3 regions of the Rhizobium sp. BK049 genome follow, and region 3 is predicted to be linked to each of the others. Evidence: riboswitches for the same ligand, from Rfam matches in the RefSeq annotation. Region 3 holds a riboswitch; each other region holds the start of a gene.
The links. Region 3 has a riboswitch for thiamine pyrophosphate ahead of thiC (phosphomethylpyrimidine synthase ThiC). Riboswitches for the same ligand answer to the same signal wherever they lie in the genome.

Region 1 (10,658 bases), on a different contig from region 3:
CTTCTTCGTGTAGGCGTGTTTCGGCGTCCTGTAGATCGCCTCGGCGCCGTTCTGCTCGACAAGCTTGCCCGCAAGCATGATGCCGATACGGTCGCAGAACTGCACCATCAGCCCGAGATCATGGGTGATGAACAGCACGGAGAAGCCAAAGCTGCGGCGTAGCTCGTTGATGCGCTGCAGGATTTCGCGTTGAACGACGACGTCGAGCGCCGTCGTCGGCTCGTCCATGACGACCAGCTTCGGATCGAGCGCCATGCAGATGGCGATGACGATGCGCTGGCGCATGCCGCCGGAAAACTGGTGCGGATAGTCGCACATGCGGTCCGGCGCGATGTCGACGAGCTTGAGCATCTCGGCAGTGCGTTCGCGCGCTTGCGCACGGCTCATATTCTTGTGGGTGCGCAGCACATCGTAGAACTGCCTCTCGATGCGCAGCACAGGGTTCAACGAGTTCATCGCGCTCTGGAAAACCATGGCGACCTCGCGCCAACGGAACGCGCTGAGCGCCTGCTGGTCGAGGCCGAGCACGTCGCGGCCGTCGAGCAGGATCCGGCTTTCCCTGCGGATCAATGCCGGCGGCTTGTGCAGCCGGCTGATGGCAAAGGCAATGGTGCTCTTGCCGCAGCCGGATTCGCCGGCAAGGCCGAAGACTTCGCCCGGTGCGACATCGAAGCTGACATCGTCGACGGCGCGGAAATCCTTCTCCTCGCCGATGTAGTCGATGGTGAGGTTCCTCACTGAAAGCAGCGGCTGGGTCACAGGCGACCCTCCCCGGAACGGACGAGCAGGGACCAGCGCTTCAGTTGATTGCCGGTGCGCAGACGCGGATTGGCGATCTCGTCGACGGCGAAGTTCAGCAGCGACATGCCGATGCCGAGGAAAGCAAGCGCGAAGCAGGGGGTAAGGATATCCCACCAGGCGCCTACCGAAAGGGCGGAGGCCTTCTGGGCATTGTAGAGCATCGTTCCCCAGGAGATCGCTTTGGGATCGCCGAGGCCCAAGAATTCCAGCGTCGCCTCGGTGATGATGGCGAAGATGACGCTGCCGATGAAATTGATGCCGACGATCGAGATCACGTTGGGGAAGATCTCGAATGTCATGATGCGCCATTGCGGCTCGCCCATCATCTCGGCCGATTTGACGAAATCCTTCTGCTTGACGGAAAGCGTCTCGGCGCGGGTGACGCGCGCGCCCCAAGCCCACGAAGTGGCGCCGAGGATGAGGGCGATGACGACGGGGCTTGCCTGACCGATGAAGGCGGCGAGCACGAGCAGCAGCGGCAGGTTGGGAACGACGAGCACCATATTGGTGAAGAAGCTGATGACTTCGTCGGTCTTGCCGCCGCGATAACCGGAAATGATGCCCAGCGCGGTGCCGGCGAGGGTGATCAGCAGCCCGGCGCCGAAGCCGACGGCAAGCGAGGTGCGGGCGCCGTAGAGCAGCCGGGCGAAAACATCCTGGCCGATGCGGGTGGTGCCGAGCAGATGGTCGAGCGACGGCGGCTGGTGCGGCCTGCCGGTGCGGGCGGCGGGATCGTATTGCGTCAGCAGCGGCGCTGCGATCGCGACGACGACGATGAAAGCGATGATGATGAGGCCAACAAGGGCCTTGCGGTTTCGAAGCAGGCTTTTCATCTCAAGCTCCCTTCAGCCGCGGGTCGAGCAAGATATAGCTGACGTCGACGATGAAATTGGCGATCAGCATGGTCGCGGTCATGATGAGGAGCTGGCCCTGGATGACTGGATAATCGCGGGCGAGGATCGCCTGGTACAGAATATTGCCGAGGCCGGGATAGTTATAGACGACTTCGGTGACCAGCGAACCGCCGAGGATGGTGCCGATGGCGATGGCAAGGCTGGAGACGGTCGGCAGCAGGGCGTTGCGCGCCGCATACCACAGCATCACGTGCCGGTCGGAAAGGCCCTTGGCGCGGGCCATGACGATATAGTCCTCCCCGAGCAGGTTGATCATGTTGTTGCGCATGGTCACGGTGAAGCCGCCGATCAGCACGGTGCAGAGCGTCACCATCGGCAGAATGCCGTGATAGGCGACGCTGCCGATATAGTGCAGGCTGAAGGCCGGATCGAGCGACGGGTCGGCGGCATAACCGTTCGGGAACCAGCCTAGCGTGAAACCGAAGATGAAAAGGACGATCAGCGAGGTAACGACGGCTGGGACCGAGGTCGCGAAGATCGCGCCGACGGAAACGACGACATCGAACCTGCTGCCGCGCCGCCAGGCGGCGACGATACCGAACAAGGTGCCGAGCGCGAAGCTGACGATCGTCGCTGTTCCCATCAGGCCGACGGTCCAGACGAGAGCATGGCCGAGCACCGAGGTGACCGGCAGCGGGAAATATTTGATCGAGCGGCCGAGATCGCCGGTGAAGATGCTGCCGAGATAGGTGAGATATTGCTGCCAGAGCGGGCCGTCGACGAAGCCGAAGGTGAGCTTCAGCGCCTGCAGGCTTTCCGGCGGCAGTTCTGTGCCGGCGCTCGAAAACATGATCTGCACGGGATCGCCCGGCATCAGCCGGGGCAGAAAGAAATTGATCGTCGCTGCCGCGATGAAGGCTGCCATATAGAAGACGAGGCGGCGAAGCAGGAAAGCCATGGGAACTCCGTCGTGACGGGAGCGGCGTTTCAAGACCGCTCCCGAGACCATGATGCTTTACTTCACAGGTTCCAGGGCCAGCAGGTTCAAGAGGCGTGCCGGATTGGTGCGCGAGATCGACGGATTGACGAAGGGGTTTTCCTTGGTCGACCAGCCGGTGAAACGCTTGGTGTTGTACTGGTACCAATTCGGATTGTTGAAGACTGGAATCATCGGCATGTTTTCGGCAACGATGCGCTGTGCCTTGTTCATCGCCTCCTTCTGCTTGGCAAGGTCTGCTGTCTGGGTGAACTCGGTGACGAGTTTCTCGACATCGGGGTTGAACCAGCGCTGCGCGGTGAAGCGGGTCTTGCCCTTGTCCGAAGCACTGAAGGCGCGCTTGTAGGGATAATAAGGCGAGGCCGAAGCCGGCAGGCTGTTGATCGCCGCATCGAACTTGCCGGCGATGAGGTTGCCGGTCCAGACGGCTTCTTCAGGCGTTTCGATCTTGGCGTCGATGCCGACCGCCTGCATGCCTTCGACGGCGATGTTGACCGTGTCGACCCAGTCCGTCCAGGAGTTCGGGACGATGATCGAGAAGGAGATCTTGCTGCCGTCGGGATTATCACGGAAGCCGTCGCCGTCCTTGTCCTTGTAGCCGGCCTCGTCGAGCAGGGCCTTGGCGGCGTCGGCGTCATAGGTCGCGAACTTGCCGAAGTCGGCCTTGACGGACGGATCCGCCCAGCTCCTGTAGAGCTCGCCCATCAGGCCGGGGTCTTCGTTCAGCGTCGGATAGCCGTAGCCGGCGACGTCGATCATCGTTTTGCGATCGAGCGCCATACCGATGGCGCGGCGGAATTTCACATCGTTGAAGGCCTTTCTATTGTTCTCGTTCGCCGTTTCCAGATTGAACAGGAAGGCGACCATGCTGCTCGGTGAATACCAGTAATGGAAATGCGCCGGGTCCTTCGCGACATAGACGTTGTCGATATCGGGAATGAAGGAGACGCCCCAGTCGAGCGTGCCGTCGGCGGTCGCCGTCAGGATCTGGTTGTTGTCGGCAAGCTGCGGGAAGCGAATGCAGTCGACCTTCAGATGCGCATTGTCCCAGTAATTCGGGTTGCGGCACTGGTCGTAGGTCTGGCCGGTGAAGCGCGGCACCTCGGTCAACGGCCCGCTGCCCACCGGGTTCTCGTTGGCGAAGGTGACAGGATCGGCGACATCCTTCCAGACATGTTCGGGAACGATCGGCAGCTGCGAGATCTGCTCGGCAGCAAGCGAGCTCGGATTGGCAAGCGCGAAGCGCACCGTCTGGCCGTCGACGGCCTGCACGTCGGTGACGAAGGTCCAGATGCTGACGAAGTCGAGCGCCGGGAACTTTTTCAGATAATCATAGGTGAACTTGACGTCGGCTGCCGTCAGCGGTTTGCCATCAGACCATTTCAGGTTCGGGCGCAGCTTGAAGTCGATGCTCTTCAGGTCGTCGGAGAGCTTGAAACTTTCGGCCAGGCGATAGACCGGCTTGTTGCTGTCGAAGCGATTGAAAATAACCAGCGGCTCGTAGATGAAATCGAGCGTCGATTGGCGCGCCGAGGTCTGGTTGAACGGGTTGAAGTTGCGAACCCAGGTCGTGGCCGGTTCGATATTCGCCGTCAGGATCGTCTGCGCCATGGCGGATCCCGAAAGCAGCGTCAGTGCGGCGGCTGCAAATAGATATTTTTTCATGTTCCATTCCCCTTTTCTTATGCGTGAAAAATGATCTGCCGGTCAGGCGGCCGGCACGCTGGCAAACATGTCTTCCACCTCGGCATGGGCGGCGCGGACGTCGATCTTGAGATTGCCGAGGCGAGCCTTGCCGGCGGCGATACGCTTTAGAGCGGCATCCGTGAGCGGGCGGGCGGCCTTGGCGGCGGCTTCGCTTTCCCTGACGTCCCCGTGGCTGTGGAGGGCGATATCGAAACCCGCATCGAGGACTTGGGCGACACGTTCCGGCAAGGTGCCCGTGAGCGACTGCATGAAGATGCAGTCGGAGATCAGCACGCCCTCGTAACCCATCTGTTTGCGGATCACGTCGTGCATGACAGGCGAGACGGATGCCGGCAATTCGGCATCGTAGGTCGAGTAGACGACATGGGCGACCATGGCCCAGGGCGTATCCTTCAGTGCGACGAAAGGCTTGAAATCGGTGGCGGTGAGCGTCTCACGGCTGGCATCGACGACCGGACGCTCCTTGTGGGAGTCGAGCGTGGCGCGGCCGTGGCCGGGAATATGCTTCATGACCGGCATGTTGCCGGTCTCTAGCAGCCCGTCGACCACCTCACGGCCGAGGGCAGCGATGAAGTCGGGATCGGGGCCGAAGGAGCGGGCGCCGATGACCGCACTCGTCGTCTCGAAGACGAGGTCGAGAACGGGCGAGCAGCCGCTGGAAAGGCCGAGTTCCGTCATCATCGCGCCCATGGCCTGGGAGGAAAGGCGCAGTGCTTTTTTGCCCAGATCGAAATCGCGGCGGGCCAGTTCGGCGAACTGGCCGAAGCTGCGGAAGAGCGGCCAGGGACCGGCGTCGAGATGCTGGACGCGGCCGCCTTCCTGGTCGGTGAAGACGGGCGCATCCTCTCGGCCGACGGCTTCGCGGAAGCGTTCGATCAGCCGCTTTGTCTGCTCCGGCTCGCGCTGATTGCGCCGGCCGACGAACAGGCCGAGCGGATTGGTCTCGCGAAACAGGGCGTATTCGTCATCCGAAATCGCGTTCGGGAGGCCGACGAAAAGGGCGAGCGGGGTCGAGGACAATTCTGTAACTCCGATATCAGCTGGTCATTTCGGCGCGCTTTTCAGCATGCCTTCGTAAATGCCCTTATCGGGGGCGGGGATAACGATTGCGCCTGCGGTCTTGGCGTAGAAATCGATTGGGCCGGCATCGCCGATAAAGGCATAGGCATGGCCGAGCGCCTTCATCGTCTGAAGGCAGGCGGAAAACAGCGCGAGCCCGATGCCTTTGCCGCGCGCCTCGGGATCGACGCCGGTCGGGCCGAAGAAGCCGCGCGCCGTCGTGTCATAGCAGGCAAAGCCGAGCAGCTTGCCGCCGTCGACGGCAATCTGGCAGGCGACGGGTTGGCGGGAAAAAGCAACCGAAACCTCGCTCGCCCAATTCTCGCTGAATTGTTCGCGAACCCAGTTGACCACGAGGTGCAGTTCCGGAGGAAGAGCCGGACGAATGGAGATGCCACGATGATCGGCCCGCTCTTTCAGGTCGGCGAGCCTGTTGGAATATAAGCTCACAAGCAGGTCTGGCACCTGTCTCTCCTCCAGATATTCCTTTATAGCGGAATATATATCCGTTTAATGTCATAGACTTGGCTATCTAACTGGGCTTGTCAACAGGGATTTTCAAATGGAGCGGTGCGCCCAGCTTCGGATCAGCGCCGGCTGGCGCGAATGAAAACGGCCCGGGGGAGGCCGGGCCGTTTTCTCTCGTGAGCCTGCGCCGCTTTCGGCGGGATCGGTTATTCGCCGTGCTTCCAAAGCGCATGAAAATGCTGCACCGGGCCATGTCCGGAGCCGACAGTGAGACTGCCGGCGGCGGCGACTGCATCGGCAAGGTAATCCTTCGCAATGGCGACGGCTTGCTCGGCCGATGCGCCCTTGGCAAGCTCGGCGGCCAGTGCGCTGGAGAGCGTGCAGCCAGTGCCGTGCGTATTTTTCGTCGGCACTCGCCTGGCCTCGAACCAGTGCAGGCCGTCGGCCGTGGCAAGCACGTCTGGGCTCTCGTCGCTGCCGAGATGGCCACCCTTGACCAATACGGCGGCGGGGCCAAGCGCGCGCAGCCGCTCGGCCTGCGCCGCCATCTCATCGCGATTGGTCGCGACCGGCTGGTGCAACAGGGCCGCGGCCTCGGGCAGGTTCGGGGTCAGGAGGGTTGCGAGCGGCAGCAGCCGCCGGGTCAGCACGTCGACCGCTTCGGGCGCGAGCAGGGCGGCCCCACCCTTGGCGATCATCACCGGGTCGAGAACGATGGGGATTCCCCGTCGATCGGCAAGGGCTGCGGCGACAGCCTCGGCTATGGCGGCATTGGCGATCATGCCGATCTTGACGGCGTCGACGCGCACGTCGGCGAAGACGGCATCGATCTGGTCGGCGACGAATTGCGGCGGCACCAGATGCACGCCGGTCACCCCTTGCGTGTTCTGTGCCGTCAGCGCGGTCAGCACTGCCATGCCATAAACGCCGCGGGCGGCAAAGGCCTTGAGATCGGCCTGGATGCCGGCGCCGCCGGAGGGATCCGAGCCGGCGATGGAGAGAACATTGCGGATCATGGGCGGACCTTTCGGATTTCTGCGGCGATGCGGCGGGCGGCGGCCTCAGGGTCCGGCGTGCCCGCAATGGCGGAGACGACGGCAAGCCCTTCGGCTCCAGCTGCAAACACTTCCGCCACATGCTCCGCCTTGAGGCCGCCGATGGCGACGGACGGCACCGGCGATGCCTTCACCAGCCTGGCAAGACCATCAAAGCCGACCGGCTGCTTGTGGTCGGCCTTGGTCGGCGTCGCAAAGACAGGTCCGAGGCCGGCATAATCGACAATATCAGGGTCGACGGCGGCAGCGAGCCGGGCTGTTTCCACCGAGAGACCAAGGATCATCTCGGGTCCGATCATGTCTCGTGCCCTGCGCGCATTCATATCCTCCTGGCCGACATGCAGGCCATCGGCGCCGATCGCGACCGCAGCCTCGACATCGTCATTAACGATGAGGAGGGCGCCGGTTCCAACGAGCGCCTCTCTCAAGGCGCGGCCGGTCTCGATCATGCTGGCCGTGCCGGCATGTTTGTCGCGCAACTGCACCATCGTCGCGCCGCCGGCAACGGCAAGCCGCGCCGTCTCGATCATGCCGATTCCGGCGCAGAGATCGGGATCGAGAACGAGATAGAGCGAAAGGTCGAAGCGCTTCATGCGACCGATACCCTTGCCCTGGCATCGAGCGTTTCGGCGTCGATCGCAGCCAGCGCATCGAGGAAGCGCCAGGAAAAGGAGCCCGGGCCGGCGGCGCCGAGCGCTGCATCTTCGCCGGCGACGGCGAAGGTCGCAAGCGCGGCGACAGTCGCGCCGAAGAGATCTTCGGGCGCGGTCGCGGCAAAGGCGCCGACGAGGCAGGTGAGCGAGCAGCCGAGCGCGGTGACCTGCGGCATCAGGGCCGATCCGCCCGCAATACGGACTGCCCTTGCGCCATCGGTGACGAAATCGACAGCACCGGTGACGGCGACGATGGTCCGCTGCCTCTCCGCCAGCCGCCGTGCCGAATCCTCCGCCTGTTCGACTGGATCGCGGCTGTCGACGCCCTGACCACGGCTCTCGCCGCCGGCAAGCGCGATGATCTCGGAGGCGTTGCCGCGGATAATCGTCGGGCGAAGCTCCAGAAGGTCGGCCACCGCGGCGCGACGGAAGCCCGTGGCGTAATGGGCCACCGGATCGAGCACCCAGGGTTTGCCGGCCGCAATGGCGGCCTTGGCAGCCCCCTGCATGCCTTCGAGCCATTGCGTCGAGAGCGTGCCGATGTTGATGGTCAAAGCATTGGCGATGCCGGCGAATTCGCCGGCTTCTTCAGCGGCATGCACCATGGCGGGCGAAGCGCCCGCGGCCAGCAGGACGTTGGCCGCGATATTCATCGCGACATAATTGGTGATGCACTGAACGAGCGGCGGCTTTTCGCGCATCGCCTTCAGCATGGCTCCCGACGTGATCTTGCTCTGCATGGTGCCCCTTTCAGGCGGGGGCGGGCGCGGGGCGCTGCTCTTACGGCGATGCCCCGAGCGACTCCCTCCGCCGGCATTATCCGGTTCAGGTTCGAAGGGTTCTTCTCAGCCCGTCTGTCGACGAACGCCCCTGTCTCTCATCACGCTCTTTTTCGCAGAGAAGGGCGCGGCTGTCACTCCGAAAGTGAGTATTCCGGTATTTCGGAGCGGCTGCCCTTGGGCGTGGACATTGCTGGAGGCCTTCCCAGCGCAATCCTGAAGGCATCCAATTTTGCCTAACTCAAATCATGCAGCCCCGTCGTAATAGCCGGCCTGATTGAAAACTCCGAAAATCGAACCCTCAAACCACTCCGCTCCGGCGTACAGGCTGTCGGCCCGACCTCATAGCGATCGGCAGCCGGGAAGGGTGCTAGCCGCAGCAACGGCCAGCGGCTACCGTCGCGGGAGCCCTGGATGCGCACGGCGCCGTTTGCGACAGTCACACGGATGCGGAAATCCTCCAATTCCTTGAAGGGATGCGACACCGACCAGTCTGACTTTCCGTCGGTGACGACGGTGCTGAGGAAGGCTTCGCCGTCGGTGAATTCGACGCCTGTTTTCACCCAGCGGCTCTCGTCCATGCGTACCATCAGGCCGGCCTGATCGTAGAGGGTGCGGAATTCGCCCTGGACGCGGATCTGTGCGGTGAAGCTGTCGCCGGTGGGAAAGGCGAGGAAGTGGCCGGTGTCGCGGGTGAAGCCATAATAGGTCTCGCGCCAGAAATCGGTCTTTTCGCCTGTCGTCATCGTCAGGCCAGTTTCGTCGGCGTGCCAGCTGGCCGGCTCGTTCAGCCATTTCCCGTCATTGAAGTCGATGCTCATTCGCTTCTCCCTTCCTTTAATCTTGCCGCAGGGCAGTCGTCTCACTTGGCGTATCACGCAGGCCCCGTGCGGAGAACTAGCGCAGCTGAAGATGGTGCTTTCCGGAAACGCGCCATCCGCGGCTGCATAATCGACCGCTCATGCTTGACACGATAGCTCCAGCTTCTATTCTGTTACAAAAAGATGAATTACATAATTGTGGAACTAAATCGGGAGCTCTCATATGAAAACATTCGTCGCATTCCTTCTCGGCACCGCGCTCGTCGCCCTGCCTTCGACCCTGCTCGCTCAGGAAAAGGGCGGCGTCATCAATGTCGCGACGATCGGCGAGCCGCCGACGCTCGATCCGATGTCGTCCACGGCTGATCTCGTCGGCATCGTCACGCAGCATATTTTCGAGACGCTCTACACTTTCGACAAGAGCTGGAACGTCACGCCGCTTCTCGCTGAAAGCCTGCCCGAGATCAGCGCCGACGGCAAAACCTATACGATCAAGCTCAGGACTGGCGTCAAGTTCCACGACAATACCGATATGACGTCCGAGGATGTGGTCGCTTCGCTTACCCGCTGGATGAAGATCGCCTCGCGGGGCAAGCAGGTGGCCGGCTTTATCGACAAGGTCGCAGCTACCGATCCTTCGACGGTTACGATCACGCTGAAGCAGCCCTATGCGCCGCTGACCTCGCTGCTCGCCTTCAACAATTCGGCGGCGATCATCATCCCGTCCGAAAAGCAGGACGAGCCGATGAAGGAGTTCATCGGCACCGGTCCCTATATGCTGAAGGAACGGAAAGCCGACCAGTATATCCAGCTTGTCCGCTTCGATGGGTATAAGCCGCGCTCCGGCGAGAGCGATGGCTATGGCGGCGCGCGTCATCAATATCTTGATGAAATCCGCTTTGTGCCGGTGCCGGACCCGAACACCCGCGTCGAGGCCGCCGTTTCCGGCCAGTATGATTATGTCGACTCGATTCCTGTCGAATCCTACGACAAGCTGAAAGCCTCGACCGCCTCGCAACCGGTCATGCTGAAGCCCTTCGGTTATCCTGTCTTCGTCTTCAACACCAAGGAAGGTGCTGCTGCCAACGTCGAGGTGCGCAAGGCGATCCGCCAGGCGCTCAGCATGGAAGACATGCTGGCGGCGGCTTTCGGCAGCAAGGATTTTTATGCGCTCGACGGCGCCATCTATCCGAAGTCCTTCGCCTGGTCGACCGATACCGGCGCCGAGGGCGCCTATAACGTCGCCGATCCGGAAGGGGCGGCCGCGGCCGCCAAGAAAGCCGGTTACAATGGCGAGCCGATCCGCATCCTGACCAGCCGCCAATACGAGTTCCATTACAAGATGGCGCAGGTCGCCGCCGAGTATCTGAAACTTGCAGGCTTCACTGTCGATATGCAGGTGGTGGACTGGGCGACGCTAACCCAGCGCCGCACCGATCCGAAGCTTTGGGATATCTACATTAC
Region 2 (10,658 bases), on a different contig from region 3:
GACAGTCGAGCGGATGATCGGAAATATAAAGCTCCATCACACCGCGGCGGATATCCTTCAATCGTCCCGTCTGCGTGTGCACCACCATGTTTGCCGCCACCGGCGTCGTACAGGAGGCCGGCGTGCCGGCGCGGCCCTCGATCTCGACAAGACAGAGCCGGCAGGAGCCGAAGGCATCGACCATGTCGGTGGCGCAGAGCTTCGGCACCTCGATGCCGGCTTCCATTGAGGCGCGCATGATGGAGGTGCCCTCCGGCACGCTGATCTGCTGCCCGTCGATGGTGAGCGTCACCATGGTTTCGGATTTCGAAGCGGGAGTGCCGTAGTCGATTTCATGGATGAGAGACATGGATTGCACCTCCGCTAGATTTCAGTATCGGGCGCCTTGAGGCATGCCGCTCATCCGCCTGCCGGCACCTTCTCCCCGCAAGCGGGGCGAACGGGTATGCCGCACCACCTTCACTCGATACGCGACCTCGTGGCACGTCTCCTCTCCCCGCAGGCGGGGAGAGGGTTAGGGTGAGGGGCAACTTCGAATAAAAAACCATCACTCAGCCGCCTCCACGACCGGTGCCGGCGAAAAATCTTCCGGGAAATGCGTCATGGCGCTCATCACGGGATAGGGCGTGAAACCGCCAAGCGCACAGAGCGACCCGAATTTCATGGTATTGCAGAGATCGCCAAGCAGTACCCGGTTCTTCTCCGGCTCGATGCCGCCTGCGATCTTGTCGACCGTCTCGACGCCGCGCGTCGAACCGATGCGGCAGGGCGTGCACTTGCCGCAGCTTTCGACGGCACAGAATTCCATGGCGAAACGCGCCTGCTTCAGCATGTCGGCCGTGTCGTCGAAGACGACGATGCCGGCGTGGCCGATCAGCCCGTCCTTGGCGGCGAAGGCTTCGTAATCGAAAGGCGTATCGAACAGCGCCCGCGGGAAATAGGCGCCGAGCGGCCCGCCGACCTGAACCGCCTTGACCGGCCGGCCGGTCCTCGTGCCCCCGCCGATCCTGTCGACGATATCGCCGAGCGAAAGACCGAAGGCGGTCTCGTACAGGCCGCCATATCTGACATTGCCGGCGATCTGCAGCGGAATGGTGCCGCGCGAGCGGCCCATGCCGAAATCGCGGTAGAAGGCGGCGCCCTTCTCCATGATCACAGGCACTGAGGCCAGTGAAATCACATTGTTGATGACGGTCGGACAGTCGAACAGGCCCTTATGCGCCGGCAGCGGCGGCTTGGCGCGCACGATGCCGCGCTTGCCTTCGAGACTGTTCAAGAGAGCCGTTTCTTCACCGCAGACATAGGCGCCGGCGCCGGTGCGCACCTCGATATCGAAGGCGCGGCCCGAGCCAAGCACCGATGGGCCGAGAATGCCGCCCTGTCTGGCAATGCCGATGGCCTCGCTCATCACAGCGATCGCATGCGGATATTCCGAACGGGTGTAGACGAACCCCTTCGTGGCGCCGGTCGCGAGCCCCGCAATCGCCATGCCCTCGATCAAGACGAAGGGATCGCCTTCCATGATCATCCTGTCGGCAAAGGTGCCGCTATCGCCCTCATCGGCGTTGCAGACGATATATTTGCGTTCGCCGCTGGCATCGAGAACGGTCTTCCACTTGATGCCGGTGGGAAAACCGGCGCCGCCGCGTCCGCGCAGGCCGGAATCCGTGACTTCCTTGACGATTTCGGCAGGCGTCATCGAAACGGCGCGGCGAAGGCCGGCAAGGCCGCCATGCGCCTCATAATCGCCGAGCGAAAGCGGGTCGGTGATGCCACAGCGGGCGAAGGTCAGGCGGGTCTGTTCCTTCAGGAATGGGAGGTCTTCAACCTCCCCGAGACAGAGTGGGTGGCCGCGGCCGTTCATCATTCCCGCGTCGAACAGAGCAGGCACATCCTTTGCCTTCACCGGCCCGTAGCCGATGCGCTTGCCGGCGGCCTCGACCTCGACCAGCGGTTCCAGCCAGAACATTCCGCGCGAGCCGTTGCGCACGATCTCTGCATCGAAGCCGCGGGCGGCGATCTCCTGGGCAATCGCCTTTGCCACCTTTTCGGCCCCGAGCGCCAGCGCAGCGGCATCGCGTGGAACATAAATCTTGACTGTCATCGACGTGCCTCCGCAACGAGTTCCGCCGCCATCTGATCGTCTACGCGGCCATAAACCTCGCCGTCGAGCATCGCCGACGGGGCGCAGGCACAAAGGCCGAGACAGTAGACCGGCTCCAGCGTCACGGCGCCGTCGAGCGTCGTCTGATGAAAATCGATCCCGAGCAGCGCCTTGACGCGATCAGCCAACGCGTCGCCGCCCGTCGACTGGCAGGCCTCGGCGCGACAGAGCTTCAGCACATGGCGGCCGGCGGGATGGTCGCGATAATCGTGGTAGAATGTCATCACCCCGTGCACCTCGGCGCGCGAGAGGTTCAGTTCCTCCGCAATCACAGGCAGGGCTTCCTGCGGCACATAACCGAATTCTCGCTGAACCTCGTGCAGAATGGGAAGCAGCGGTCCTTCAAGGAAGCGAAGGTCGGCGACGATGGTCCGCGTACGCGCTGCGATATCGCCTTCGGCGATATGAATGGTCATCAGGCAGCCCTCCCGGCGGCTCGCTCGTTTCGGGATGGCAGGCCTCCCCAGCCGAGCGCCATCGTGCAGACAACATCTCAGGGAAGCCGACGACGATCAATAAAGCTATCTCGTGGATTGATAGGTTTTTTCTATCAGAGCTCCTCGTCCCGCACGAGCACTCTCGCTTCGTGCAGCAGGGCCGAAACGAGCGGGGTGAAGGGCTCCCGATAGGGTGCGACGAGGCCAACCAGATGGTGGGCTTCCGGTTCGACAATCGGAATCATCCGGATCTCCACCGGAAAACCAAATGATTTCGCCACGTTGCGCGGCATGATGCTCGCCCAGCGTCCGGTTCTGACATGCGAGAACAGCACGATCATCGAATTGGATTCGAGCGTCGGATGCACAGTGGCGCCGGCTTCTGTCAGATGCCGGTTGATGATGCGGCGGTTCTGCATGTCGGCGGTCAATAGACAAAGCCGAAGATCGCCGACCTCCTTCCAGGTCACATTGTCGCGATCGGACAGCGGGCTGCCTGCAGCAGTGATCAGATGATAGCGCTCGGCATAGAGCGGAACACTGGTGACCCGGCCGAGCGGCTCGTTTTCGAGATAGGTGATGCCGGCATCGATTTCGAGATTTTCGAGCATGCTCAGCACCTGCAGCGAGTTCCGCGAGACGATCGAGAAGGTCACTCCCGGATGTCGTTCCTGAAAGGGCGTGGTGATGCGCGATAGCATGGCGAGCGCCGTCGGAATGGCGGCAAGGCGGATATGGCCGGAAAGTCCGCGGCGGGCCGCGCGCATCTCCTCGCGCATGGTGCGGGCATCGCCGACGATGCGCCGGGCCCATTCCAGGACGCGCTGGCCCTCCGGCGTCAGCCCCTGAAAGCGCGAGCCGCGCTGCACCAGCATGACACCAAGCTGATCCTCGAGCTGCCGGATCGCGGCTGAAAGCGTCGGCTGGGAAACCCCGCACTCCTCCGCGGCGCGGCCGAAATGCTTTTCGTTGGCAAGGGCGATGAAAAATTCCAGCTTGTCGATCATCCGGTCTCCCGATCCGGCGCGAAATCATCCGGATCAGCTATCTTCGACGCAGCAACCGTGCTCCGCAAGGGCGGGTACTAATTGTTTTCAGCAGCCGGAAAAAGATCGAAGAGCGATTCAAGGAAGGCAAGCACGTTTGTATTGCCGATACGGTAATAGACCAGCCTGCCCTGACGGCGCGTATTGACGAGACCTTCGAGCCTCAAACGCGCGAGCTGCTGCGAGACCATTGCCTGCTGAATGCCGAGGATGTTTTCGATTTCACTCACCGTCCGCTCCTCGGTCGCGAGTATGCAAAGAATCAGAAGTCGAGTCTGGTGCGCCAGCGCCTTCAGCAGATCGCTCGCCTCACGAGCGTTTCCAGCGAGTTTGTGCAGTTCCTGACCGGACATTCCCGGCTCGGGCTTGGGCAATGGCATTCGACATCTCGGAAGGGAAGCAAAAAGGCAGATCAGCACAATAGCATATTCGCACACACGAATTTGCCAAAAGTGAAGAAATGTCAAAAAAGGTCTAACTAAATCAGCAGATAAGCTGGCCGCCATTGATCTCGAGGACCTGGCCGGTAATGTATCCGGAGAGCGAGGGCGCCGCCAGAAACAGATAGGCGGGAGCGCAATCCTCCGCTGTGCCCAGCCGCTGCAAGGGAATAGACTTTCTCGTCTGCTCCAGCTTTTCGCGGGAGGAATAGCGCTCGTGGAAATCCGTCTCGATCGTTCCGGGCGAGACACAATTGACGCGGATGCCATCCGGCGCGAGCTCGCGGGCAAGCGCCTTGGAATAGGTTGAAACGAAGGCTTTCGAGGCAGAATAAATCGAAGAACCGGGACTGCCGCCGGTCAGCGCGGAAATTGAAACGGTGTTGACGATGGCAGCGCCTTCCGCCGCCTTCAATGCCGGCAGCAACGCACGCGTCAGCGCCACCACCGACGTCTGGTTCAAACGCACGATCGCCTCATAATCCGTGTCAGTCAGTGTGGCAGCTGGAAAACGGCCGAGCATAGTGCCGGCGTTGTTGACGAGCACATGCACCTTGTCGAAAAAGGTAAGCGCATTTTCGGCAAATTGCGCAGCGCCGCCAGCGGCAGTGAAATCGGCGTGCAGCAACAGCGCCCGTCTTTCGGATTCAGCCGTCAGCAGAAAATCCGGCAGATCGCGCCCCGGTTTGCGTCCAGTATGGACGATCACCTTCGCGCCGCAGTCCAGGAACTGCCGGGCCACTTCGAGACCGATGCCCCGCCCGGCGCCGGTTACGATGACGTTGCGATTTTCGAATAGTCTCGGATGGAACACGAAGCTGTCCTCCTCGCGGACAATGCCGCCTGTTGCGCCATTCGCCCTTAACATATGAGCGCGCCGGCCGAAAGAAAGGCAGGCGTCATCTTTCCGCCAGAGGCTGGCGCTCTTCCCTGAAAGTTCATACTTCGATTTCGGTCTCCAGCAGCCGTGCGCCTGGCCCTTCCTCGCCGAGCTGATCGAAGGGATTGCGCAACGGACAGCTTTCGATCGACAGGCAACCGCAGCCGATGCAGCCGGTCAGACGGTCTCGCAGCAGGCTCAGCCGTCTGATTCGCGTGTCGAGTTCATCCTTCCAGCGCGCCGACAGCGTCTGCCAGTCGGCAATCGTCGGCGTGCGCCCCTGCGGCAGGGAGGCAAATGCCGTCTGGATTTCCGAAAGCGGAATGCCGACACGTTGCGCCACCTTGATGATGCCGAGCCGGCGAAGGACATCGCGTCCGTAGCGCCGCTGGTTGCCGCGCGTGCGGATACTCGAGATCAGCCCCTTGGCCTCATAGAAATGTAGCGCCGAGACGGCAAGACCACTGCGTTGCGCCACTTCGCCGACCGTCAGAAGCCTGCCGAGCGGCGTTGCAGAAATCCTATTCATGGCCTATTGACCTCAATATTAGTTGAGGTTTTATAACCGCTGCTTCCCCGGCCGTAAAGCACGAGGCGCAGGAAGGAGCTCAGTGAGATCATCCGGTCGATACAAGCTGAAATGATGGCGTCGGCGGTTGCCCGGCCCGCACCAATCGCCCTTGCCGATATTGCCGCCTGAAAGACAAGCGCTCGGGTTCCGTTCCCGGCAGGTACGGAACCTCGGAAAACACCCGGACAGGACCTCCGTCCGGGTGTTTTTTTATCTGCGCCCCATCCGACCGGGCGGACGGGTTTGCAATTTTGCGGTTGCGGCAAGAAAACCCCGATGATAGTTTTCGCCGAAATAACAGGGGAGCTCCGTGTCGCCGGGGCTGAGATGTGAGGCGCAAGCCTCCGGACCCTTCTAAGCTGATCTGGGTAATGCCAGCGGAGCGAGGTCCAAATGTATTCCGGCGCGCAAGTGTCACTCTACCGGACGTCCGGCAATTCCGTCGGCATCCCTATCGATGCCCTCAAGGCAACCGCCCCAAATCGCATCGAGACCGATGCCCTCGACAGGTTTGCGCGAACGGCCCGGCGAAAGCCTGAAATCGAACGCCGATGACATCGCCACGACCATCGGATTCGCGCCTTGCGACGCTCTATCTCGCCGTGTACCGGGCAATGCCCGCCTTGCTCGCAGGCTTTGCTTTTCTGGCGGCATGGGAACTCTATGTCGATCTTTCCGGTATCAAACCGTCCATTCTGCCGGCACCTTCGCGTATCCTTGTCCAGGGCTGGCTGAACCGAGAGGCGCTGATATCAAACACCTGGCCGACGCTCGGAGCGACACTCGGTGGTTTCGCCCTGTCGCTCGCCTTCGCCTTCGCCTCTTCGATCCTGATGGATTTCATGCCATTCATGCGCCGGGCAATGCTGCCGATCTTCATCGCCAGCCAGACTTTGCCGCTGGTGGCGATCGCGCCTCTCGTCGTCCTCTGGTTCGGTTTCGGCCTTTTGCCGAAGATATTGCTGGTGGCGCTCGTCACCTTCTTTCCGCTGCTTGTTGCCCTGCTTCAGGGCTATGAGGCGACCGATCGCGACATTGCCGAGCTCTTGAATTCGATGAAAGCGAGCCGCTGGCGCATTTTCCGCCTGGCGCGGCTTCCCTCGTCGCTGCCCTATTTCTTCGCCGGCCTTCGAATCTCGATCACCTATGCCGTCGTCGGCGCGATCTTTGCCGAATATGCCGGCGCTGCAAGCGGCCTCGGCATCTATATCCTCAACGCCAAGAACAATTTCCGTCCCGATCTCGTGCTCGCCGCCGTGATCGTCAGCGCTCTGTTGACGCTCTGCCTCTTCGCGCTGACGCTGGTTATCCAGCGTTTCGTCATGCCCTGGCAGCCATCCCAGGAGCGGCGCCGATGACCGGTCAGATGCTTGAGCTGCGCAACATCTCGAAGTCCTTCGACGGCATGAAAGTTCTAGACGACATTTCGCTCGCCGTCGCAGACGGCGAGTTCGTCTCGATCGTCGGCCCATCCGGCTCCGGAAAATCGACCGTGCTGAGACTGCTGACACAGGCGCTGCGACCCGATTCCGGCGCCATGCTTTTCAACGATGCAGCGCTGGAACAGACGCCGCATTCCTTTGCCTTCATGCCACAACGCGATGCGCTGATGCCCTGGCGCCGGATCATCGATAATGCCGCGCTCGGTCTGGAAGTGAAGGGCATGGCTCGCCGGGCTGCACGCGCCGCTGTCGCGCCCCTCTTCGAGCGGTTCGGCCTTGCCGGCTTCGAGCATCACTACCCCGCCTCTCTTTCCGGCGGCATGCGCCAACGTGCTGCGCTGCTGCGCACCGTCATCCAGGAGCAGGACATGCTGCTGCTCGACGAGCCCTTCGGCGCGCTCGATGCGCTGACCCGCACGCAGATCCAGGAGTGGCTGCAAGGCATGTGGACCGAACATCGCTGGACGGCGCTGCTGATCACCCACGATGTTCGCGAGGCCGTTTTTCTCTCCGACCGGATCTACGTGCTGTCTGCCCGTCCGGCGCGTGTCATCCGCGAATTCCGCGTTCCCCTGCCCCGCCCGAGAAGCATTGCCGATCTCGGTTCGCCGGCGGCCCAGGCGATCGAGACCGAAATCCTGCAAACCCTGCTTCATCCGCTAGAACAGGGTGGTTTTAGGCCGGTCGGCCCAAAATCTGAATCCTGTTCCAATTTAAAGAGTTAGAGTCTGATGTCGTTCGAAAACCGTACTTTTCGGCGTCATGCTCTAAAGACCTGAGGAGGTCACCATGCCGCTTCTCACCCGCCGCCAGACGATGCTCGCCGCCATCGCGACAAGCCTCGCCGGCCGCGTCGCCTTCGCTCAAGCGGCGCCCGCAAAGGTTCGTATCGCGCTCGACTGGACGCCCAACACCAATCACATCGGCATCTACGTCGCCAAGGCGAAGGGCTTCTACACGGCCGCCGGCCTCGATGTCGAAATTCTACCCTTTACCGACACGAGTGCCGGCACGCTGGTATCAAACGGGGTCGCCGATTTCGGCATCAGTAGCGAGATCGAGGCCCTGACGCAGCGTGCTGGCGGCGGTGACGTGAAGATGGTCTACGGCGTCGTCCAGACGGAAACCGCACGCCTGATCTTCAACGGCGGGCGGGACGACATCAAGAGCCCTAGAGATCTCGATGGCAAGACCTATGGAGGCTTCGGCGGCACTTGGGAAAGCGCGCTGGTCTCGGCGATGATCCGCAATGACGGCGGCAAGGGCGACGTCAAGACCGTCACCCTCGGCACCTCCGCCTATGAGGCGCTGGACAATGGCTCGATTGACTTCACGCTGGAGATCTACACCTGGGAGGGCATCGCCGCTGAGCTGGAAAATCGGCAGATCAGCCGCTTCCACTATTCCGATTACGGCATTCCCGACGAGCAGACGACAGTCATCGTTTCCAGTGACGCCTATCTCTCTGCCAGTCGAGAACACGCGCGCGCCTTCATCCAGGCCACGCGTCAAGGCTATGTCTACTCCATCGATCATCCCGACGAAGCCTGCGACCTGCTGATATCAGGAAGTAACGGTGCGCTGATGAACACGGATCTGGTGAGAGCATCTCAGAAGGCGTTGATCGAAGGCCATTTCCTGAGATCCGAGGCCGGCGTGATCGGCACGCTTGATCCGGCAAAGGCCGATGCCATTGGCGCTTTCCTGGTCGAGAACGGCATTCTCGTCGATGCGAATGGCGTCGTGCTCAAGGAGAAGCCGGACTTTTCCACCTATTACACCAACGAACTCCTCGGCTGAGCTCGCCCCGGGCCTTGCCGAGGCGGTCTTCCCAGGCAATGCTTTGCGCCTGGGCGGTTTGAGCCGAATCGGGCAGGGCGGGGAACGACATGCGAGCACAGGACAGACTGGCCGGAGCCGACTTTCTGCGCGCAATGGCCTGCTTGTTGGTGCTCGCGCATCATCTCGCGCTCCGGCTGGATATGCGCAGAATACCGGATGAATTGGCGGCGACGGCAAACGTCCTCCGCTTCGGCAATTTCGGCGTCGCCATCTTCTTCGTGCTCAGCGGCTTTCTGCTTGCCCGCCCCTTCTGGCACGCTCTCGACGCCGGCGGCGCCATGCCCAGCCTTGGGCACTACGCCATCCGCAGGTTGGCGCGCATCGCTCCGGGCTTCTGGGTCGCCACCAGCGTCAGCTTCGTCCTTAGCCTGACGCTGCTTGCCGTGCCGCTGACGCCAGAACTCGTCGTCCGCTACGTCTCGGGACTGTTGTTCATGAGCCAGTGGCATTGGCGCACGTTTTTTCCCGTCGAAGCCGATGGGCCGCTCTGGTCCATTCCCTTCGAGGTCACCAGCTATGTGCTCCTCCCGGTCGGCTTTCTCCTGCTGTTTCGCCTGCCGCTGCTACGGCAACGTCCGTTCTTCGCCCGCGCCGCCTGGCTCTGCGTCATTGCCGTCGTCCTTCTTGCTCATATGATGATCCTGAGGCTCTTTGCGCTCGACGATATCGGGCGCGGCTGGTCATATGGCCTTCAGGGTGGAGCGAAGGAATGGATGCCCAACTATAATCCGATCGGCTTCTTTGCTGTCTTCGCGCTCGGCGCGCTTGCCGCCGGCATCGAAGTGATGTTGCCCGCAAGACGATCTCCCTGGTTCGACGCCGCGGCACTCCTCGCCGTCGCGGTTGCCGCTTACCGCCTCCTCATATCCCCAGGCGGCTCGGCCGAAGGTTACGGTTGGCTTCACATCCCCTATGGATTTCCGGTCTTCCCACTGGCCGTTGCAACAGCGCTCGTTTCACTCAGCCATTCGCAGCGTCTGGGCAGGCTGCTTGATAACCCCCCCGTCCGCTACATCGCCAAGATCTCCTTCGGCATTTACATCTGGCAGGAGATCATCCTGACATTGATCCAGAGACTGGACCCCGGCTCGTTCGGCGCCTCCTCCGAGAATGTGGTCACCGGTTGGATGCAATCCTGCACACTGACAGCGGCGCTCGTTTTTCTGGTGGCAAGCCTCAGTTATTATCTGTTGGAACGACCAGTAATCGATTTTGGCAATCGTCTGACATCGCGCCGCCTCATCGGGCTACTCCTTTAGAAGTATAATTTCGGACGCCGCTCAACTAGAGGCATTAAGGTTAACGCGAAATACTCCCATTTTTGGCGTCTTTATGCTTACCGATTTCTTATTTATAACGATGACAAACCATACGTAAGCATGTATCTGTCTCCCCGCTGTTCAGTATCGCATCTAAACTTCTGGGCATTGAGTAATGTATGCTTTTACTTCGAAGATAAGTTCACGCTTCGATTCGTCTCAGCGTCAGAACAAAATCCGGACCCTGGTTGTAGCGAACTCCAACATTCGCCAACCGGACAGCTTTTCCGGTGTCGAAGGGAGGGCGGCTCTGCGATTGGCCGTAAAGCGGCTGATTGATATCGTCATCTCGGCCAGCGCTCTGCTCGTACTGGCGCCGCTTTTCCTGGCAATCGCTCTTTTCATCAAACTCGACGATGGAGGCCCCGTATTCTTCCGCCAGATCCGTTGGGGCCTGAACGGGCGGAAGATCACCGTCTTCAAGTTCCGCTCGATGCACATCGAAGCTTGCGATCCCAGCGGCATTCAGCAGACCGTCAAGGGCGACAGCCGGGTGACCGGCTTCGGCGCTATGCTC
Region 3 (10,658 bases):
GCTCATAAGTCGATTTCAGGGCCGAATAGGTGGAGGCAAGCGTGTCGATGGCATTGCGCTCGGCCTTGAGCGCTTCGAGCGAACGCTTGAGTTCCGCGAGCCTGGTGCTCGACGACCGCTTCTTGTAGATCGCGTTGGCTTCGTCGGCTGCGGTCACCAGCGAACGGCTCAGGCCTGCCAGGCCTGAGCTGGCCGAGAACAGTAATTCGCCGAGTTCGCCCTTGCTTTGTATGATGGCGTTGCCGCCTTCCTTGAGCGACTGATCGTCGAGCGAGAACATGGTGCGATAGGCCTCGCGACCGACGCCTCCAAGCGCGCCGGCCAGGAGCGCCTCGTTCACAGCTTGTCCCCGATCATCGACGAGGCTGCCGGTCCGCAGCTTGAGCCGCGCCAGCTCGTATTCCCAGCCACCAAATTCCAGCCGCGCACCGACCTTCATCGTATTGTAGGGATGCAGGAAATTATAGGTGCTGCGCTCACCAATGCCGTAGAGCAGATCAAGATAGGCGGCGAAGGTGGTCGATTTGCCCGCTTCGTTAAGGCCATAAACGATGTGCAAGTCCGGCGAACCTTGACGGGCCGCGCCGAAATCGATGGAGTGATCGGTGAACTTGCCATAGCGGGTGAGGTCGAGGCGGCGCAGACGCATCAGCTGTCTCCCCGATCCACCGCCTTCATCCGGGCGGCGATGTCCTCGGCGCCATCGGCGAGAAGGTTGTCGATGAAGCGTTCAAAACCCGCCTCGTTCTGGCCGGCAAATGCCCGGCTCTCGGGCGGCAGGTCGGCAAGCAGGTCCCGGACCATCTCCCTGACCTCGTCGCGAAATCCGCTGCGGGTGATGACCTCGTCCCGCATCAGCGCCCCGAGTTCGATGACGGGATCGGCGGCGGACGCGTCTGCGGGGATCGAGGGCGCTTCGAAGGCGAGTTCCAGCTTCTCGATCCAGGTGCGGCCGATCGCGTCGCTGCGCCGCTCGGCTTCGGCCTGCATGAGGTCGACATCGCGCCGCAGCTGCCAGGAGAGCGGCGTGCGGCCGGAAAGCCTGAGGCGTGCGACAAGATGCGGCGAAGCCGTGCGGTCGCGCTGCGCCATCAGGGCCGTCTCGACCATCATGGCTGCCTCACGCCAATCATCGACACCCGTGAGGTCGACATTGACGCGCTCGAACTGCGCGATGCTGGTACGCCGCTCCTCGACCGTCACGGTCCGGTCGTCGGCCACGGTCACCAGCGACACGGTCTTGACGCCCGCTTCATTGATGTCGCGGCCCTGCGGCATGCCGGGCATGATGACCGTCGCCGTGCCGGGATAATGGCTGCGCTGGTGGAGGTGCCCGAGCGCCCAGTAGTCGAAACCCGAGGCATGCAGGTCGAGCACGTTGCAGGGCGCATAGACATCATGTCCGGCCGATCCGGCCAGGCTCGTATGCATGATGCCGATATTGACGGCATCCGCTACCGGCGGCTTGAATTTCGGCAGCAGCGGGTCCGGGGCTTGCGGCTTGGCGAAGCTCAGACCGTGGATTGCGACCGACAAGCTGCCCTTGGTGGTCTCGACGGTCTCGGCATGGCCGCCGAAGATCTTCACCGTATCAGGCATCACCAGTTCCCGAGCGATCTTCGACATGGCATCGTGATTGCCGCGGATCTTGAAGACGACAATGCCCGCCCGGTGCAGCCGCTCCAGCTGACTCGCCAGGAAGCGCGCCGTCTTCATCGACGTCTGCTCCCCGTCATAGAGATCGCCGGCGATGACAAGCGCGTCGACCTGCTCCTCAAGGCAAAGATCGACGATCGCGACCAGCGTCTGTCGGCTGGCGTCACTCACGAGGTCGGCCAGCTCTGCGTTGCGAAGTGCGAGAGAGCGCAAGGGAGAGTCGAAATGGAGATCGGCAGTGTGGACGAAACGATAGGCCATGAATGCAAGAATGGTGTTGCGATAGAGTGATCCAGCAGGCGCCGTCTGACAAATAAACGAACGTTATCGTCCGTCAGCAAAACATGAGACCATGCCACGAATATTCAGAGCATGGCGGCAGCGTCGTGGCGAGTGAAATGGGCCGGCGGAGCTGGCCCATCCACAATCAATGCTGCTCTATCGGACTGGCCGCCGACTCAAAAGGTAAGGATGGGAACGCGTGAGGGTCGGCTTGACATCAGGGCCGCAGCGGTCTTTGATGCAGGGCATTCACCAGGGGTGTCCCGGCAAGGGGCTGAGATTCTGCTGAACAATACGGCTTGCCGGTTGTGGCGCAGTGACCCGTTGAACCTGATCCAGTTCATACTGGCGTAGGGACGGTGCAGACGCTGCGGCTGTCGGGCGGATTTCGCTTTGTCGTATGAGGCGTCTTTCCATCATTCCAACACTGGAACTGGGTCTCCAAACGTCAAACCTTGGAGCCTCACCCATGAATATTGTCGCACCCAAGCTTACTCCGGTCGTCACCACCGGCCCGCTTCCGGCCTCGACCAAGATCGCCAAGCCCGGAACGCTATATCCTGATCTGCGCGTGCCGATGCGCGAAATCAGCCTTCACCCGACCTCCGGTGAACCGCCGGTAACGGTCTATGATTCCTCCGGTCCCTATACTGATCCGGCCTATACGGTCTCGATCGACGCCGGACTGCCGCGTTTGCGCGAGAGCTGGATCAGGGCGCGTGGCGATGTCGAGGCCTATGAAGGCCGGGTGGTGAAGCCTGAAGACAATGGTTTTGTCACCGGCGAGCGGCTGACGCCGGAATTCCCGCTTCGCAACACGCCGCTGAAGGCAAAAGCGGGCCGCGCCGTAACCCAGCTCGCCTATGCGCGTGCCGGCATCGTCACGCCGGAAATGGAGTTCATCGCCATCCGCGAAAACCTCGGCCGGCAGGCTGCGAAGGAGGCGCTCGCGCGCGACGGCGAAAGCTTTGGCGCTGATATTCCCGATTTCGTGACGCCCGAATTCGTCCGCCAGGAAATCGCAGCCGGCCGGGCAATCATTCCGGCCAACATCAACCACCCGGAATCCGAACCGATGATCATCGGCCGGAATTTCCTGGTGAAGATCAACGCCAATATCGGCAACTCGGCGGTCACCTCGTCGATGGCGGAAGAGGTGGAAAAGATGGTCTGGGCGATCCGCTGGGGCGCCGACACGGTTATGGACCTTTCCACCGGCCGCAACATTCACAACATCCGCGAACGGATCATTCGCAATTCGCCGGTTCCGATCGGAACGGTGCCTCTCTACCAGGCGCTTGAAAAGGTGAACGGCATTGCAGAGGATCTCACCTGGGAAGTCTATCGCGATACGCTGATCGAACAGGCCGAGCAGGGCGTCGATTATTTCACCATCCATGCGGGCGTGCGGCTTGCCTATATCCCGCTCACCGTCAATCGTGTCACCGGGATCGTCTCACGCGGCGGCTCGATAATGGCCAAGTGGTGTCTGCATCACCACAAGGAGAGCTTCCTCTACGAGCATTTCGAGGAAATCTGCGACATCTGCCGTGCCTATGACGTCTCCTTCTCGCTTGGAGACGGCCTTCGCCCCGGCTCGATCGCCGATGCCAATGACGCTGCGCAATTTGCCGAGCTCGAAACCCTCGGCGAACTGACCAAGATTGCCTGGGCCAGGGATTGCCAGGTGATGATCGAAGGCCCTGGCCACGTGCCGATGCACAAGATCAAGGAGAATATGGACAAGCAGCTCAAGGTCTGCGGCGAGGCTCCCTTCTATACGCTCGGACCGCTGACCACCGACATTGCGCCGGGCTATGATCACATCACCTCCGGCATCGGAGCCGCGATGATCGGCTGGTTCGGCACGGCCATGCTCTGCTACGTCACGCCGAAGGAGCATCTGGGCCTGCCCGACCGCAGCGACGTCAAGACCGGTGTCATCACCTACAAGATTGCCGCGCATGCCGCCGACCTCGCCAAGGGCCATCCGGCCGCCCGCATCCGTGACGATGCGCTGTCGCGGGCGCGGTTCGAATTCCGCTGGGAAGACCAGTTCAACCTCTCCCTCGACCCGGATACGGCGCGTTCCTTCCATGACGAGACCCTGCCGAAGGAGGCCCACAAGGTGGCGCATTTCTGTTCGATGTGCGGCCCGAAATTCTGTTCCATGCGCATTTCCCACGATATTCGCGCCGAGGCGCAGAAAGAAGGACTGGAAGCCATGGCCGCCAGATATCGCGATGGCGGCGACCTCTACATGCCGGTCGCCGACGCTGCGAAAACGCTTGCCGGAGAATGACGATGCATGTTCTCGTCAAGGGGGCCGGCGTTGCCGGCCTCACCGTTGCCTGGCAGCTCCATCGGCACGGTTTCCGGGTCAGCGTGGCTGAGCAAGCCGACCAGGTCGGCGCCGGTGCTTCCGGCTTTGCCGGCGGCATGCTGGCTCCATGGTGCGAAAGGGAAAGCGCAGACGAGCCGGTCCTGGCGCTCGGCCGTCTTGCCGCCGATTGGTGGGAGGCAGCGCTGCCCGGCCATGTCAATCGCCGGGGGACGCTTGTGGTGGCGGCCGGGCGAGATGCCGGCGAACTCGACCGCTTTTGCCGCCGGACAAGCGGATGGGAATGGCTGGACGAGCCGGCGATCGCGACGCTTGAACCGGATCTCGCTGGCCGCTTCCGCAGGGCATTGTTCTTCCGGCAGGAAGCGCATCTCGATCCGCGCCAGGCGCTCTCGGGGCTCGCCGCCGGACTTGAAGAAGCCCGCATGCGTCTCACATTCGGCGTCACGGGCGATGCTGACCTTGCCCCTTACGATCGCGTGATCGACTGCACCGGGGCTGCCCAGATCGGCCGCCTGCCCGGATTGCGCGGTGTTCGCGGAGAGATGCTCTGCGTCGAAACGAACGAGGTCACTCTCTCTCGCCCCGTTCGCCTGCTGCATCCGCGCCACCCGATCTATATCGTGCCACGCCAGCGAAATCGTTTCATGATCGGGGCGACGATGATCGAAAGCAACGACATCGGCCCGATTACCGCGCGTTCGCTGATGGAGTTGCTGAATGCCTCCTATGCCGTCAATCCTGCCTTCGGCGAGGCACGGGTTACCGAGACCGGCGCGGGCGTGCGGCCGGCCTATCCCGACAATCTGCCGCGGGTGACGCAGGAGGGGCGCATCTTCCATGTCAATGGCCTCTACCGCCACGGCTTTCTGCTGGCGCCGGCCATGGCAGGGGAGGTGGCGCGGCTTCTTCTTGGAAAAGACAAGCACTCGGAAAGGAGGGCATCATGACCTTCATCATCAATGGCGAGGAACAGGAGGTCGCAGCCGCGACGCTCGCGGATCTTCTTCTCGCTCTCGACTACGAAGGCGAATGGCTGGCGACCGCAGTGAACGGCGAGCTGGTGCACCGTGAGGACCGCGGCGATTTCAGGCTCGGCGAAGGCGACCGCATCGAAATTCTCTCACCCATGCAAGGAGGCTGAGATGCTGAAACTTTATGATGTTGAATTCCGCTCCCGACTGCTGCTCGGTACCGCCCGCTATCCGTCTCCAGCTGTGCTTGCAGAGGCGGTCAAGCGCTCGAAGACCGAGATCGTCACCGTTTCGCTTCGCCGCGAAGCCGCCGGCGGCAAAGCAGGCGGCGCCTTCTTCGACCTGATCCGCGAGCTTGGCGTGCAAGTGCTGCCGAATACGGCCGGATGTCACAGCGTGCAGGAGGCCGTATTGACGGCGAAGATGGCGCGCGACGTCTTCCGCACCGACTGGATCAAGCTCGAAGTCATCGGACATCACGATACGTTGCAGCCTGACGTCTTCGGCCTTGTCGAAGCGGCCCGCATCCTGACCGGCGAGGGCTTTCAGGTCTTCCCCTATACGACCGACGACCTTGTCGTCGCCGAAAGGCTGCTGGATGCCGGCTGCCGCGTCCTGATGCCCTGGTGCGCGCCGATCGGTTCCGCTCAAGGGCCGCTGAACCCGATGGCGCTGCGATCGTTCCGGGCTCACTTTCCGGATGTGCCGCTGATCATCGATGCCGGCATCGGCCGCCCGTCTCACGCCGCCACCGTCATGGAGTACGGTTATGATGCCGTTCTCCTCAACACCGCCGTTGCCGGCGCCGGAGATCCCGCCAGCATTGCCGAGGCCTTCGCGCTTGCGATCGATGCCGGCCGCCTGGCGCATGGGGCCGTACCGCTGGAGCCACGCGATATCGCCGTCCCATCCACTCCCGTTATCGGAAAGGCAGTGTTCTCGTGAAGCTCGACCCCTTCTATCTGATCGTCGATAGCGCCGAATGGATCGAGCGTCTCGTGCCGCTCGGCGTCAAACTCGTCCAGCTGCGCATCAAGGTTTGCCCCGACTCCGTGCTTCGCGAGCAGATCCGGCGATCGAAGGCTGCCTGCGCGGCAGCGGCTTGCCAATTGGTCGTCAACGACTACTGGAAACTTGCGATCGATGAAGGATGCGATTTCGTTCATCTCGGCCAGGAGGACCTTATGGCCGCCGACAGGAATGCCATTCGTCGCGCCGGCCTGAAGCTCGGCCTATCCACCCACGACATAGCGGAGCTGGAGACGGCGCTGGCGGCAGAGCCGGATTACGTTGCGCTCGGACCGGTCTGGCCGACGATTCTCAAACAGATGAAATGGGCGCCGCAAGGCATTGAACGTGTTGCGGACTGGCGCCGGCGTGTCGGCGCGATACCGCTCGTCGCCATTGGGGGGATCACTGCCGAACGCGCGCCGCTGGTGCTGGAAAAAGGCGCCGATGGTGCTGCCGTGGTCACCGATATCACCCGCAACGCGGATCCCGAGGCCCGCACGCGGCAATGGCTGGCCGCAACCGCGCCGTGGCGGCGCGCGAATGAGGATGAAGGTTGATACATCCCGCCGGCAACGGGGAAGCCTTCGATCCTGCCGGCGCGGGTATTATCCATATACTCAACTAGGTCACGAAATTCGACTTTTCGGTTGCTCCGTTTGCTTGCGAGGCGGACGCCGGATCTGTTCAATTCCACTAATGAGCTCGGTTTCATTCAGCCTGACAACGGCGGCCCCGACGCGTTCGTCCATATTTCTGCCGTGGAACGCGCTGGCGTGCGCGAAATCGTCAAAGGCCAGAAGAACGGCTACGACTTGGAGCATGACGACAAGTCCGGCAAGATGTCGGTCTGGCAATCTTCAGTCTGCTTGAAGGGGTACAGACGAGTGGACGGAGGTCCGTCAAGGACCGCGCCAGGAATTTTTTCGACGACCCAGCTGACCGTTTGCATATGCCGAGCCTGAGACCGCCCGTGGGGCTACCCTTTCAGGTAAGTGAGAGCGTACTCAATCCTCAACGTGTTGCGTTTTGCGGGACCAAGGGAAAGAAGTCACCAGTTTCTGCACAACGGGCGTATGTTCACTCGGTACTTCCTGCTCAGCTGATCCAGCATCGTGCAATGCCTCGCGAAGAGCCTGACCTTGCGGATGATCGCCGAAGTGCTCCAGAAAGCTCGAAATCGGCCATCTCGTCACAGTGCCGCCGGAGGCATCGTTGGCGCGATGGATGACAGTATGCTGGTCCGCTGTTTCGTTATGTTCGAGATACCATTTGTCTCCGTTTGGACTGGCCGCAAATTCGTTTGGTGCTTCTGGCATTCTAGCCTCCTCTGACGGTGCCCATTATTGTGCCGCTTCCCGGCGGGCTGTTGCGCATTATGGTTTCGCAAGCGCAGCAGCAAGGTCTTGAGTGAACGGCTTGGACCGCCGGCGCAATCCGGCGCTGTGCACTTTCGTTGCAGGTAGTTCATGGCACGGAGAGTCAATGACTTCCTGCGCCTCCGACGCTTGCGCCGGGGGCGATGAGAAGGTCGTCTAGCTGTTCGAACGGCGCCGGCATGCAACCCTCCATCGCGTTGGTAAGGCCTTCGTCGAATGAGCTTTGCGAGAAGTTACCCAACACGGTCTGCTCAGGCGCCGGTAGGCGACCTAACTTTAACGGCTGAACGGATACCCTGAATGCGCTTGCGATTGTTTTCGAACTCCGCGGATGATTTCGAGGACAGTGGTGTTTTTCCGAAGTGCCGGCTGAGTTCGATAGAGAGGGCGGCGGGCGAGGTCATTCCGTCGTGATAAAGCTTGAACAGCAGTCTGACGGCAACGTTGTAATATTTCGGGTCTGCAAGGCTACTTGTGCGATCGTATCCTGCGTCGTCAAGGACGCCCTGCAATACAGCCAGGTCAGAGGTCCGCACAGACATGTTGAGATTGGAAGACATGCTGTCCTCCTTCAATTTGGGGCGAAGGCAGAAACCGACCTCCACGCAGTAGCGCCCTGAGAAACAGCTACTGAAGACCTACCATGCGCCTAATCGATACGGCTGGCAAACTGAATATTGTGGGATGAGGAGAAAGCGGTCAGACCTGTGCGTCCCAATGTGGTGATTTTTCGCAATCATCTCTTTCCAGGTTCAATCATCAGGGCCAGAAGGACGTAGAAGGACCTACGCACATGCCGTCCGAACTCCGAATGAAGTCGGTGAACCGGAAATCGCTCGATCACCTCTTTCCGAGCTGGAGCAATGCGACATCACGCCTGCGACGGCATGATCGCTGCAGGTCTTTGCAACATACCACTGGGCAGAATTTCAGCATCACCAAAGACTAAGAGGGGCTGGGCTTTCGACCACCGAGCCTGATCGCCAATCCGGCATTCCTTGCTCAATTGCCTCGCGGGTCATCAATTCTTCTTGTCCGCAGGCGCGTCCACATCTCGCGTGGCGCCCCCTTCGTTTTCCCATGATGCCAAAGCCTCAGGATCGGCATGCAGCTTCCGCCGTCTCGAAGAGGGGTAGGCGGGCGCGGGAATCGTCGCCGCCTTGATGCGCCTTATCACCATCACCTCTTCGTGATGGTCGCCATGTTCTGAAGCAACGAGATCTGTCGTCGCGTAGTCCGCGCGCTTGAGGATGGACCGGAGCCGCCAATTCTCGTCGCGTTTCGTCGGAATTCCGGTTGTGATGATTACTACCATAACCAGCCTCTCAAAATTAAACTGATGATGACGGCGAAGCTCGCCAGGATGGAAGCCCTGAATAAGAAGTCGCCATATGCCGCGATATGGGAAGAGTGCTTGAAGGTGGAAGACATCTTGTCCTCCTTTGATTGGGGCGAAGGGAGCCACCCCTTGATCGGCAGCGCCCGTTTCATTGGCTGCCGATATGCCAACATGCGCCTCTATTGCGCCTTATCCAAGGCGAAAGCGGCTAACGCAGTGCCAGGCAACCATATAATTCTCGTTGCGGAGCTACTAGGTCACGGGGCGAGAGGCGCGGGCTCTCCTCGGCTCGTTCAGCGATATCAACTCACCTGGCGGCCGCTATAGTACCGAGGCGGCTCCGAATTGAATCCTACTTTCATCTGCCTGTATGATATAGTCTCTCATGACCTATTCCCCGAAGGACCTGGAACTCGCGCGCCGGCAGGTGACTATCGACCGGCAGATGATCTGCGCTCAGCAGAGCCTGATCGACGGAATGCTGACGCGAGGCGAGCCCGATGGACTGGCCAACGAAAGGCTGGTCAAATTGACAGAAGATCTACGCAAGCATTGCTTCCATCAGGATCTGATTCAGGCGTCGATCCGATTGGAACGCTGAGCCTGCGCACTCGGGGCGGTTGACGGGCTTCCCGCTTGTTCACTCCGCAGCCTTCTCGTCAGGCTCCTCGGCACGCCTCTCAGCTTCCTGGCTGGCGATCTTCCGGCTGTGATCGGTCCGGGCCTGCTCGAGTTCTCTCATTGTGGGAAGGTCCCGGACACCCAAGCTCTTGTCATCGACCACAGTGCTTTGGCGCTTTGTGAACCGATGCCGCGGCTTCTTTGCTTCACGGCGTTCGTCAACTGCGCGAGCTTCCTCGGACGGCATGGCGAGGTCGGTGCGTGCGGCGACGGCATGGGCGATCAATTCCTTGGCCGAGGGATTGCCATCCGGGCGCTTGCCGTTGGCGTCGTCGCGATCACGGGCAGCAAAGCGCTTGGCGTTGTTATGTTTCGACATTTAGATGCCCTCCGTTTTATTGTGAGGCCACGAGCCTGCCGTTCACGCAGCGACGCCCTTTTACGGCGGGCCTCCTGCGTGTCGAGCGGGCTCGCTAAGGTGACGCATATTTTCGCAATCCGATCTTGGAATTGCAGCATCTTATATTTCAGGAAAATAACACAATAAAAAGGCAAATAGGTCTTTACTGAAGATTAGTTCAATTTAGTTCCATCAACCAATAATATTATAATTCCAGATCTTGCCAATCGAGCTTGAACAAAACCTTCAGTTTAGCATTTCATCCCAGTTGCGACGCAATTGGGGCGTAGGAATCTCTATGTCGTTTGGCCCTGTGGCTCTCGCAGGTGCCAGAAACTTGCGGGCCATCATCGGCCTGAATTCCGATCGCTCTGCCAATGCCCTGTAGGAAGTAATCACGCGCTTGGCTGACCGTATTCAACTGGAGCCTGTCACCATGTCCATGGACATATCATCTACACGCACGACGAACACCATCGTGCACTTCTCCGCCCCTTTCGCGCTGCCCGATCTGGCTGGCGAGATGCATCCGGCCGGCGATTACAAGATCGCGCAGGATGAAGAGCCGATCGAAGGTCTGTCTTGGCTTGCCTACCGCCGCGTCGCAACCTACATCCATCTGCCGTCGATTGCTCAGGAGAACCGCTTGCGCAGGATC

Region 1: another riboswitch for thiamine pyrophosphate. It lies ahead of thiM (hydroxyethylthiazole kinase); the one in region 3 lies ahead of thiC (phosphomethylpyrimidine synthase ThiC).
Region 2: another riboswitch for thiamine pyrophosphate. It lies ahead of FHT70_RS23060 (ABC transporter permease); the one in region 3 lies ahead of thiC (phosphomethylpyrimidine synthase ThiC).

The regions. Positions count from the first base shown of each region.
Region 1 is NZ_JACHYV010000009.1:15,318-25,975, reverse strand. Features, by position in the region: gene FHT70_RS11670 (ABC transporter ATP-binding protein) at 1-759, opposite strand, end outside; gene FHT70_RS11665 (ABC transporter permease) at 756-1,634, opposite strand; gene FHT70_RS11660 (ABC transporter permease) at 1,636-2,613, opposite strand; gene FHT70_RS11655 (ABC transporter substrate-binding protein) at 2,671-4,317, opposite strand; gene FHT70_RS11650 (glycoside hydrolase family 3 protein) at 4,360-5,379, opposite strand; gene FHT70_RS11645 (GNAT family N-acetyltransferase) at 5,404-5,883, opposite strand; gene thiD (bifunctional hydroxymethylpyrimidine kinase/phosphomethylpyrimidine kinase) at 6,093-6,902, opposite strand; gene thiE (thiamine phosphate synthase) at 6,899-7,534, opposite strand; gene thiM (hydroxyethylthiazole kinase) at 7,531-8,334, opposite strand; TPP riboswitch at 8,380-8,476, opposite strand; gene FHT70_RS11625 (DUF1349 domain-containing protein) at 8,610-9,194, opposite strand; gene FHT70_RS11620 (ABC transporter substrate-binding protein) at 9,418-10,658, shown strand, end outside.
Region 2 is NZ_JACHYV010000025.1:16,865-27,522, forward strand. Features, by position in the region: gene fdhF (formate dehydrogenase subunit alpha) at 1-349, opposite strand, end outside; gene FHT70_RS23030 (NADH-quinone oxidoreductase subunit NuoF) at 548-2,104, opposite strand; gene FHT70_RS23035 (formate dehydrogenase subunit gamma) at 2,101-2,580, opposite strand; gene FHT70_RS23040 (LysR family transcriptional regulator) at 2,715-3,608, opposite strand; gene FHT70_RS23045 (metalloregulator ArsR/SmtB family transcription factor) at 3,686-4,027, opposite strand; gene FHT70_RS23050 (SDR family oxidoreductase) at 4,131-4,901, opposite strand; gene soxR (redox-sensitive transcriptional activator SoxR) at 5,026-5,496, opposite strand; TPP riboswitch at 5,828-5,941, shown strand; gene FHT70_RS23060 (ABC transporter permease) at 6,090-6,896, shown strand; gene FHT70_RS23065 (ABC transporter ATP-binding protein) at 6,893-7,705, shown strand; gene FHT70_RS23070 (ABC transporter substrate-binding protein) at 7,770-8,780, shown strand; partial or broken gene FHT70_RS23075 (acyltransferase) at 8,870-10,089, shown strand; gene FHT70_RS23080 (sugar transferase) at 10,257-10,658, shown strand, end outside.
Region 3 is NZ_JACHYV010000001.1:5,549-16,206, reverse strand. Features, by position in the region: gene FHT70_RS00100 (AAA family ATPase) at 1-649, opposite strand, end outside; gene FHT70_RS00095 (DNA repair exonuclease) at 649-1,917, opposite strand; TPP riboswitch at 2,183-2,313, shown strand; gene thiC (phosphomethylpyrimidine synthase ThiC) at 2,408-4,240, shown strand; gene thiO (glycine oxidase ThiO) at 4,243-5,229, shown strand; gene thiS (sulfur carrier protein ThiS) at 5,226-5,423, shown strand; gene FHT70_RS00075 (thiazole synthase) at 5,425-6,198, shown strand; gene FHT70_RS00070 (thiamine phosphate synthase) at 6,195-6,821, shown strand; partial or broken gene FHT70_RS30150 (cold shock domain-containing protein) at 6,945-7,109, shown strand; gene FHT70_RS00060 (hypothetical protein) at 7,269-7,580, opposite strand; gene FHT70_RS00055 (hypothetical protein) at 7,892-8,200, opposite strand; gene FHT70_RS00050 (hypothetical protein) at 8,662-9,105, opposite strand; gene FHT70_RS00045 (hypothetical protein) at 9,365-9,580, shown strand; gene FHT70_RS00040 (hypothetical protein) at 9,620-9,979, opposite strand; gene FHT70_RS00035 (hypothetical protein) at 10,437-10,658, shown strand, end outside.